3 regions of the Nocardiopsis sp. M1B1 genome follow, and region 2 is predicted to be linked to each of the others. Evidence: predicted binding sites of a transcription regulator. Region 2 holds the regulator's gene; each other region holds the start of a gene.

Region 1 (3,273 bases), 2.6 Mb from region 2:
GGGGCACGGCGCCGGAGAGGACCAGCGGGCCCGGGAGGAGCTGTACACGCAGGGGCTGCTGTACGGGCTCGACCGGCGCACCGCGCGCCGCCGCGCCGACGGGCTCCTGGACCAGCTGGAGCTGGGCGCCGCCGCCGACCGGGAGGTCACCAAGCTCTCCAGCGGACAGCGCAGGCGCCTCGACATCGCCATGGGGCTCATCCACGAGCCGGGGCTGCTGTTCCTGGACGAGCCCTCCACCGGACTCGACCCGCACAGCCGCGCCAACCTGTGGGAGCACATCACCCGGCTGCGCGACCGGACGGGAACCACGGTCGTGCTCACCACCCACTACCTCGACGAGGCCGACGACATGGCCGAGCGGGTCCTGGTCATCGACCACGGTCGGGTCATCGCCGACGGCACCGCCGACGAGCTCAAGGGCAAGGTCTCCGGTGACCTGGTCACCCTCACCGTGCCGGACGCCGAACGGGCGCGCACCGCCGCCGAGGTCGCCGAACGGGCGCCCTCCGCCGGAACCGCGGAGGTGCTCGCGGAAGCGGGGCGCGACGCCGAGGTGCGCCTGCGCGTGGAACGCGGGGACACCGTGCTGCCCGAGCTGCTGCGCGGGCTGGACGCGGCAGGGGTCCCGCTGCTCTCCGTCCGAGTGCAGCGGCCCACCCTGGACGACGTGTTCCTGACCCTGACCGGACGCAGCCTGAGGGAGGAGGGGGCATGAGTTCCCACGAGGTGACCGCGACCCCGGCGGAGAAGGCCGGGGCGCAGAGGGCTGAGGCGACCGCGGTGCGGGGGCCGGGCCTGGTACGCGACACCGTGACCGTCTTCGCCCGCCAGATGCGGCCGTTCCTGCACCGGCCGCTGATGCTGTTCTTCGGCATGCTGCAACCGGTGCTGTACCTGGTGCTGTTCGCGCCGCTGCTGACGGGGCTGGCCGGTGCCGAGGGGCAGGACCCGTGGCAGTGGTTCGTCCCCGGACTGCTGGTGATGCTCGGCCTGTTCGCAGCCGGGTTCGCCGGTTTCGGGCTGCTGCCGGAGATGTCCTCCGGAGCGCACGAGCGGCTGCTGGCCACCCCGGTGAGCCGGGTGTCGCTGCTGCTGGGACGGGTCCTGCGCGACGTGGTGATGATGCTGGCGCAGATGGTGCTCATCCTCGTGCTGGTGGTGCCGCTCGGGTTCGAGGCGTCGCCGGCGGGCGCCGTCGTGGGGCTGCTCCTGCTCGCCGTCCTGGGCGCCGGGCTGGCCACGCTGTCCTACCTGGCGGCCCTGGCGGTCAAGCAGACCTACGTGTTCGCGCCCATCGTGCAGACGCTGATCATGCCGCTGATGCTGCTGTCCGGCGTGCTGCTGCCGATGGAACTGGCGCCGCCGTGGCTGTACGCGCTCTCGCGGGCCAACCCGGTGGCCTACGTGGTGGACGCCGAACGCGCACTGTTCGCCGGGCAGTGGGACGCCTCGGTCGCCCTCGGCTGGGCCGTGGCGGTGGTGCTGGCGGTCGCCGCGCTGGCCGGGGGGTCACGGGCGATGCGCCGCCTCAGCTCCTGACCCGGGGCCGCGGAGCGGGGCCGGAGTGGGACCGGAGCCGCGCACCGGGAGAGGTCGGAACCGGTGCGCGGCTCCGTCCGCTCAGCGCGGAAAACCCGCATGTCATACGGTGTTTGTGCAGGTAGATGGGGAAATGCCGGGACGGGAAATCGTGACCACATCGTTTGCACTCGCCGGGGCCGAGTGCTAAAAAGGGAACTGGTTAGCACTCGCCTTCACTGAGTGCTAACCGGATCGAGGCTGCGAGATCGCGGCTCCCGGCAGCAGGGTTGCCGGGAGGTTCCGCGGTCGTCCGTCGCGGGCGCATGCCTCGTCCCATCGCGTATCAGCCCGGTCACGGGAGGACAAGAACTCAATGGCAGCCAAACTGATCGCGTTCGACGAGGAGGCCCGTCGCGGCCTCGAGCGCGGCATGAACCAGCTCGCTGACGCCGTCAAGGTCACGCTCGGCCCCAAGGGCCGCAACGTCGTCCTGGAGAAGAAGTGGGGCGCCCCCACGATCACCAACGACGGTGTCTCCATCGCCAAGGAGATCGAGCTCGAGGACCCGTGGGAGAAGATCGGGGCCGAGCTGGTCAAGGAGGTCGCCAAGAAGACCGACGACGTCGCGGGTGACGGCACAACCACCGCCACCGTGCTCGCCCAGGCGCTCGTTCGCGAGGGCCTGCGCAACGTCGCCGCCGGCGCCAACCCGATCAGCCTCAAGCGCGGCATCGAGTCCGCCGTCGCGCGCATCAACGAGGAGCTCGGCAACCTCTCCAAGGACATCGAGACCAAGGAGCAGATCGCCTCCACCGCCTCGATCTCCGCCGGCGACCCCCAGATCGGCGAGACCATCGCCGAGGCCATGGACAAGGTCGGCAAGGAAGGCGTCATCACGGTCGAGGAGGGCCAGACCTTCGGGCTGGAGCTTGAGCTCGCCGAGGGCATGCGCTTCGACAAGGGCTACATCTCGCCCTACTTCGCCACCGACCTGGAGCGCATGGAGACGGTCCTCGAGGACCCCTACATCCTCATCGTCAACTCCAAGATCTCGAACAACAACGAGTTCCTGCCGGTCGTCGAGAAGGTCCTCCAGGCCGGTCGCCCGCTGGTCGTCATCGCCGAGGACCTGGAGGGCGGCGCCCTCCAGACGCTCGTCGTCAACAAGATCCGCGGCACCTTCAAGTCCGTCGCCGTCAAGGCCCCGGGCTTCGGTGACCGCCGCAAGGCCCAGCTCGGCGACATCGCCGTGCTGACCGGCGGCCAGGTCATCACCGAGGAGGTCGGCCTCAAGCTGGAGAGCACCGAGCTCGACATGCTCGGCCGCGCCCGCAAGGTCGTCGTCACCAAGGACGAGACCACCATCGTGGACGGCGCCGGTGACGCCACCGCGATCGCCGGTCGCGTGAACGAGATCCGCAACGAGATCGAGCGCACCGACTCCGACTACGACCGCGAGAAGCTCCAGGAGCGTCTCGCCCGCCTGGCCGGCGGCGTGGCCGTCATCAAGGCCGGTGCCGCCACCGAGGTGGAGCTCAAGGAGCGCAAGCACCGCATCGAGGACGCCGTCCGCAACGCCAAGGCCGCGGTCGAGGAGGGCATCCTGCCCGGCGGTGGTGTCGCCCTGCTCCAGGCCAGCGTCCCGGCCTTCGAGAAGCTGGAGCTGGAGGGTGACGAGGCCATCGGCGCCGACATCGTGCGTCGCGCCATCGCCGAGCCGCTCAAGCAGATCGCGATCAACGCCGGCCT
Region 2 (3,273 bases):
AGTTGGTGCCCGGGCGCAGGTCGATGTTCTCGGTGCCGTCGAGGGTGTCGAAGGCGAAGGAGGCGCCCAGCGCGGCGGCCGTCATGGGGACGGTCACCGTGCAGTGCAGGTCGTCGCCGCGGCGTTCGAAGGTGGGGTGCGGGCGCTGGATGATCTCCAGGATGATGTCGCCGCGCGGTCCGCCGTTGGGGCCGACCTCGCCCTCCCCGGCGAGCTGGATGCGGGTGCCGTCGTCGACGCCCGCGGGGATCTTGACGGTGCGGGTGACCTTCTCGCGCACCCGGCCCTCGCCCGCGCAGTCGCCGCAGGGGTTGGTGATGACCGAGCCCTGGCCCGAGCACTGGGGGCAGGGGCGGGAGGTCATGACCTGGCCGAGGAAGGACCGGGTGACCTGGGAGACCTCGCCCTGTCCGTGGCACATCTCACAGGTGGTGCGGTGCGAACCGGCCGCCGTCCCCTCGCCCTGGCAGGTCTCGCACAGGATGGCGGTGGGGAAGGTGATCTCCTTGCTGACCCCGAACGCGGTCTCCACCAGGTCGAGTTCGACGCGGATCTTGATGCTGCGCCCGCGGCGGACCCGCTCCCGGGGGCCGCGCCCGCCGGGCTGGCCGCCGCCGAAGAAGGCGTTCATGATGTCGTCGAAGGCGAACCCGCCCGCGCCGCCGAAGCCCCCGGCCCCGCCGCCGCCGGGCGCGTAGGGGTCCTGGCCCATGTCGAACATCCGGCGCTTGTTCTCGTCGGAGAGGACCTCGTAGGCCTGGGTCACCTCCTTGAAGCGCTCCTGGGTTGCGGGGTCCGGATTGATGTCCGGGTGGAGTTCGCGCGCGAGCCGCCGGTAGGCCTTCTTGATCTCGTCCTTGGACGCGTCGCGACGCACTCCGAGAACCTGGTAATAGTCTCTGGCCACTGGGTTACTGTCCTGCCAAAATCTGTCCGACATAGCGAGCCACGGCGCGTACTGCTCCCATCGTCCCCGGGTAGTCCATCCGGGTGGGTCCCACCACACCGATCTTGGCGAGCGACTGGTTTCCCACACCGTAGTCCGCCGACACGATGGAGGTGGACCTCAGGCCCTCGTGGAAGTTCTCCGCGCCGATGCGCACCGTGAGCATCGACGGGTCCTTGGCCTCTCCCAGCAAACGGATGAGGACCATGTTCTCTTCCAGCGCCTCCAGGACGTCCCTGAGGCTGGCGGCGAAGTCGACGGCGGCGAGGTTGGCCGTCCCCGCGAGGACGATCTTCTCCTCGTGCCGTTCGACGAGGCTCTCCAGCAGGACGGAGAGGACCGACACCGCCATCTGGCGGTGTTCGGGCGGCACCTGCGGAGGCAGGTCCTCCACCGCGTCGGGCACGTCGCCGAGGTGGCGTCCGGCGATGGCCCGGTTCAACATCGCGCGCAGGTCGTTGACGGCGGCCTCGTGGACCTCTCCCAGGCCGTCGATGACGCGCTGCTCGACCCGGCCCGTGTTGGTGATCACGACCATCATGATCCGCTGCCCCCCGAGGGGGACCAGTTCCACGTGCTGCACCGACGAGCGGGTCAGCGACGGGTACTGGACGATCGCGACCTGGCGGGTGAGCTGCGCGAGGAGCCGCACGGTCCGGGCGACGATCTCGTCGAGGTCCACGGCGCCGGTGAGGAAGGACTCGATGGCGCGCCGCTCCGCGCTGGAGAGCGGTTTGACCGAGGAGAGCCGGTCGACGAAGAGCCGGTACCCCTTGTCCGTGGGAACGCGTCCGGCACTGGTGTGCGGCTGCGCGATGTAGCCGTCCTCCTCCAGCGCGACCATGTCGTTGCGGATGGTCGCCGGGGAGACTCCGAGCCGGTGCCGGTCGGCCAGGGCCTTGGAACCCACGGGCTCGTTGGTGTTGACGAAGTCTTCGACGACGGCACGCAGGACCGCGAGCTTGCGCTCATCCAGCACTCGCCACCTCCTGGCACTCCATGGTCCTCAGTGCTAAGTCTATGCCCGGCCGCAAACCCTGACGGTTACCCGCGGTCGGCCGGGCCCCGGGGCGGCGTTGTCGCCCCTGCTCCCGCCGGGCCCGCGGCGCGCGCCACCAGTAGACTGCACGACCGTGGCTACCAAGGGAACCGGCCGTTACGGCCGCGACGTGCTCGCCGGGGACTGGCGCCGCCCGAAGAAGAAGGCGGTCCGCGAGGTGTCCCTGGAACGGGAACTGGTCGTCGAGGACGCCGGGGAGGCGTTCTGCGGGGCGGTGGTGGCCTGGGACAAGGCCACCGTCACGCTGGAGGACCGGCACGGCCGCCGCCGCGTGTTCGACCTCGCCCCGGCCGCGTTCCTGGTCGACGGCGAGCCGGTGACCCTGGTGCGCCCCGCCCCGGCGGCGCGGGGACCGCTGCGCAGCGCCTCCGGGTCGGTGGCGGTGCCGGGCGCTCGGGCGCGCACGGCCAGGGAGAGCCGGATCTACGTGGAGGGCGTCCACGACGCCGAACTGGTGGAGAAGGTCTGGGGCCACGACCTGCGCGTGGAGGGGGTGGCCGTCGAGTTCCTGGAGGGGGTCGACGACCTGCCCTCGATCGTGGCGGAGTTCTCACCCGGGCCCGGCAGGAGGCTGGGCGTCCTGGTGGACCACCTGGTGCCGGGTTCCAAGGAGACGTGGATCGCCGAGCGTGTGCGCGGCGAGCACGTGCTGGTGGCCGGGCACCCCTACGTCGACGTCTGGCAGGCGGTCCGGCCGGGTTCGGTGGGGATCGGGGCCTGGCCCGAGGTGCCGCGCGGCGTCCCCTGGAAGGAGGGGGTCGTGAGCGCCCTGGGCTGGCGGATGGAGACGGGAGAGGCGTGGCGCCGGATCCTGGGGTCGGTCCGTACCTATGCTGATCTGGAGCCGGCTCTGCTCGGCCGGGTGGAGGAGCTGATCGACTTCGTCACCGGGCCGCACCCGGACGCTCCCTAGCGAGCGCCGCGCGCGGGGGGAGCGGCAGGACCTAGGATTTGACCCGGGCGAGGCTCCGGTCCCCGTGTCCGGTGCCGAGGTCGCCCGCCTCCGGCCCGCGCGGTCGTCGGTACAGCACGGTAGTACAGGAACCTCCCCCTCATCAGCGGAGCCAAGGAAGAGCATGAGCCAGACCCCGACGAACCCCCCGCCCCCGGAGGATCCCCACCGGGGACAGCAGCCGGACCACGGGCAGGACGGGCAGCAGGAGTACGGACAGCAGCCCCCGCAGCCGGAACCCGGCCAGCAGCCCGCCTACGGGCAGCCGTCCGGGGCGCAGCAGCCCTACGCTCCGCAGCCCGACCAGGACCACGG
Region 3 (3,273 bases), 2.8 Mb from region 2:
CGTCACCGGCTTCAAGGACGTACATGCCCCTATTCTTCATGGTCGGTACGCCTAGTCCCGGGCCGAGGCGTCCTCCAGGGCCGGGGCGTCGACCTCGCGGCACAGCAGGCAGAAGGGCCGCTCGCCGATCCGTGTGAGCACGACCGTCACCGACTCCGGGCCCGAGGCGCGCAGGTCCCGGCGCAGCTTCTCGGTGTCCACCGCGGAGCCCCGCTTCTTGACGGTCACCGTCCCCGCCCCGAGGCCGCGCACCGCAGAGCGCAGGCGCTTCAGCGAGAACGGCAGCACCTCCACCACCTCCAGCACCCGCCACAGCGGCGAGAGCACCGCCCTGTCCGCCGTGAAGTACGCGATCCGCTCGTCCAGCAGTGCGCCGTCCACCCGCGCCGCCGCCTCCGCCACCAGATGCGAGCGCACCACGGCCGGGTCCGGGTCGTACAGGTAGCGCCGGGCCGCCGCCACCGGCGCCGGGCCCAGGCCGGGGTCGGCGTCCAGGTGCGCCACCGCGCCCTCGCGGGCGAGCAGCCCCTCGCGCTCGTGCAGCACCGTCGCCCGGCGCCGCGGCCCGTCGGCCAGCGCGCCGAACCACAGGGCGGTCTCCTTCAGCTCCCCGTCCACCGAGATCCACTCGGCCGCCGCGTCCCCGGGCAGCGCCTCGTGCGGGATGCCCGGCGCGGCCTTGAGGCAGGCCGCCTCCGCCCCCTCGGCCAGGTCCACGGCCGTGTCCCACGGCGGGGAGTAGGCCGAGGGGTCGAACACCCGGCCGCGCCCGCCCCGCCGGGCGGGGTCGCAGAACAGCAGCGGGTACCGGCCGGGCGCGGTCGCGGAGGCGTCGCCCTCGCGGACCCGGGCCAGCCCGGACAGGCCCAGGGCCGCGATGTTGGCGCGGGCCACCGCGACCGTGAGGGGATCGGCGTCCACGCCCTCGACCGCGACGCCGCGCGCGGCCAGGGCCAGCAGGTCCGCGCCGACCCCGCAGCACAGGTCGCCCGCGGTGGCGCCGTCCGGACTCCATCCCGACGGTCCGGCCGGTCCGGACGCCCCGGCCATGCGCTCCGCGCGGTAGTCGGCCACCGCGCGCCGGGTGGACTGCTCCAGCCCGTTGGGCGTGAAGAACATCCGCCGCGCGAGTTCGCCGAACTTGGCCCGCCCGCGTTCGCGCAGGGAGACCTGGGTCAGGACGGCGTTTACCAGCTCGGAGACGGGTAGACCGGGGTCGAGGGCGGCCACGCGCGGGTCACCGCGCAGCAGCGAGGCCGCGGCGAGCTGGTCCCCGGCGGCGGCCTTCGGGTCCACCCCCGCCAGGACCTCCCGGCCCGCGTCGGTGAGCAGGGCCTCGAAGGCGGCCAGGCGCATGGGTTCCCCCCGGCGTCGAAGGAGCGGTGTGCTGACGCGACCGCGCCCCGCCCCGGCGGGGAAGCCCCTCGCGGAACTTCCCGACCGGGGGTCACGGTCACATTTCCATTCTGGCACTCTCGGGGGTAGAGTGCTAACCGCGACGAGGCCGGTCTGGCACCCGCGACGACAGGCCGCCGTGGTCGCCCCTTTTTCGCAGTCGGTCCGTGCACCAGTGCGGGCCGAGATCAGTACACCGAAACCTTGAAGGGGGAGGTCACACCGTGTCGACCGCCACCAAGACCGTGCTGAAGCCGCTCGAGGACCGCGTCGTGGTCCGGACGCTGGAGGCCGAGCAGACCACCGCTTCCGGTCTGGTCATCCCGGACACCGCCAAGGAGAAGCCCCAGGAGGGCGAGGTCCTGGCCGTGGGCCCGGGCCGCTGGGACGACGAGGGCGAGAACCGCATCCCGCTGGACGTGAAGGTCGGCGACGTCGTCCTGTACAGCAAGTACGGCGGCACCGAGGTCAAGTACGACGGCGAGGAGTACCTGGTGCTCTCCGCCCGCGACCTTCTCGCCGTCGTCGAGAAGTAGGCCTCCGCGGGGCCCGCTCCAACGGGCCCGGAGCCATCCGCATCCCGCACCGGTCGGCGCACAGCCGGGCGGGCGGGATGCTCTCTTTCGACCGGCCTGAAGAGGAAGCACCCACATGCCGAAGATCCTGGAGTTCGAGGACGACGCCCGTCGCGCCCTCGAGCGGGGCGTCGACCGCCTCGCCAACGCCGTCAAGGTGACGCTCGGCCCGCGCGGTCGCAACGTCGTCATCGACAAGAAGTTCGGCGCCCCCACCATCACGAACGACGGCGTGACCGTCGCCCGTGAGGTCGAGCTGGACGACCCCTACGAGAACCTGGGCGCCCAGCTGGTCAAGGAGGTCGCCACCAAGACCAACGACGCGGCCGGTGACGGCACCACCACCGCGACCGTCCTGGCCCAGGCCCTCGTCCGCGAGGGTCTGCGCAGCGTGGCCGCCGGCGCCTCCCCGATGTCCCTGAAGAAGGGCATCGACGCCGCCGCCGCCAAGGTGTCGGAGATCCTCCTGGAGCGCGCCCGCCCCGTCGAGGAGCGCGCGGACATCGCCTACGTCGCCACCAACTCCGCCCAGGACGCCCAGATCGGCGACCTGATCGCCGAGGCGTTCGACAAGGTCGGCAAGGACGGCGTCATCACGGTGGAGGAGGCCCCGACCTTCGGTCTGGACCTGGACTTCACCGAGGGCCTCCAGTTCGACAAGGGCTACGTCTCGCCCTACTTCGTCACCGACGGCGACCGCCAGGAGGCGGTGCTGGAGGACGCGCTGATCCTGATCAACCAGGGCAAGATCAGCAGCCTCAACGACCTGCTGCCCGTGCTGGAGAAGGTCGTCCAGAGCAAGAAGCCCCTGCTCATCATCGCCGAGGACATCGACGGTGACGCGCTGGGCGCCCTGGTGCTCAACAAGATCCGCGGCACCCTCAACGTCGCCGCGGTCAAGGCGCCCGGCTTCGGCGAGCGCCGCAAGGCCATGCTCCAGGACATCGCGGTCCTCACCGGCGGCCAGGTCGTCGCCGAGGAGGTCGGCCTGACCCTGGAGAACGTGGACCTCGACGCGCTGGGCGGCGCCCGCCGCGTCACGATCACCAAGGACGCCACCACCATCGTGGACGGCGCCGGGGAGCAGTCCGAGGTCGAGGACCGCGTCCGCCAGATCCGCAAGGAGATCGAGGCGAGCGACTCCGACTGGGACCGCGAGAAGCTCCAGGAGCGTCTGGCCAAGCTCGCGGGCGGCGTCTCCGTCCTGCGGGTGGGCGCCGCCACCGAGGTGGAGCTCAAGGAGAAGAAGCACCGCCTGGAGGACGCCATCTCGGCGACCCGCGCGGCCATCGAGGAGGGCATC

Evidence for each region. Region 2 encodes HrcA, which represses chaperone genes, less so after heat shock. Its sites were predicted from a motif close to TTGGCACTCTCNNNNNGAGAGTGCCAA; they were not measured.
Region 1: the regulator HrcA is predicted to act here: its motif matches at 1,745-1,771, upstream of groL (chaperonin GroEL).
Region 3: the regulator HrcA is predicted to act here: its motif matches at 1,467-1,493, upstream of groES (co-chaperone GroES).

What each region holds. Positions count from the first base shown of each region.
Region 1 is NZ_CP196194.1:6,033,626-6,036,898, reverse strand. It holds gene ACSTA4_RS26150 (ATP-binding cassette domain-containing protein) at 1-718, shown strand, start outside; gene ACSTA4_RS26145 (ABC transporter permease) at 715-1,542, shown strand; gene groL (chaperonin GroEL) at 1,898-3,273, shown strand, end outside.
Region 2 is NZ_CP196194.1:1,774,162-1,777,434, reverse strand. It holds gene dnaJ (molecular chaperone DnaJ) at 1-907, opposite strand, end outside; gene hrcA (heat-inducible transcriptional repressor HrcA) at 912-1,925, opposite strand; gene ACSTA4_RS07685 (DUF3097 domain-containing protein) at 2,080-2,919, shown strand.
Region 3 is NZ_CP196194.1:5,832,512-5,835,784, reverse strand. It holds gene ACSTA4_RS25260 (alpha/beta fold hydrolase) at 1-25, opposite strand, end outside; gene ACSTA4_RS25255 (THUMP-like domain-containing protein) at 52-1,356, opposite strand; gene groES (co-chaperone GroES) at 1,620-1,931, shown strand; gene groL (chaperonin GroEL) at 2,047-3,273, shown strand, end outside.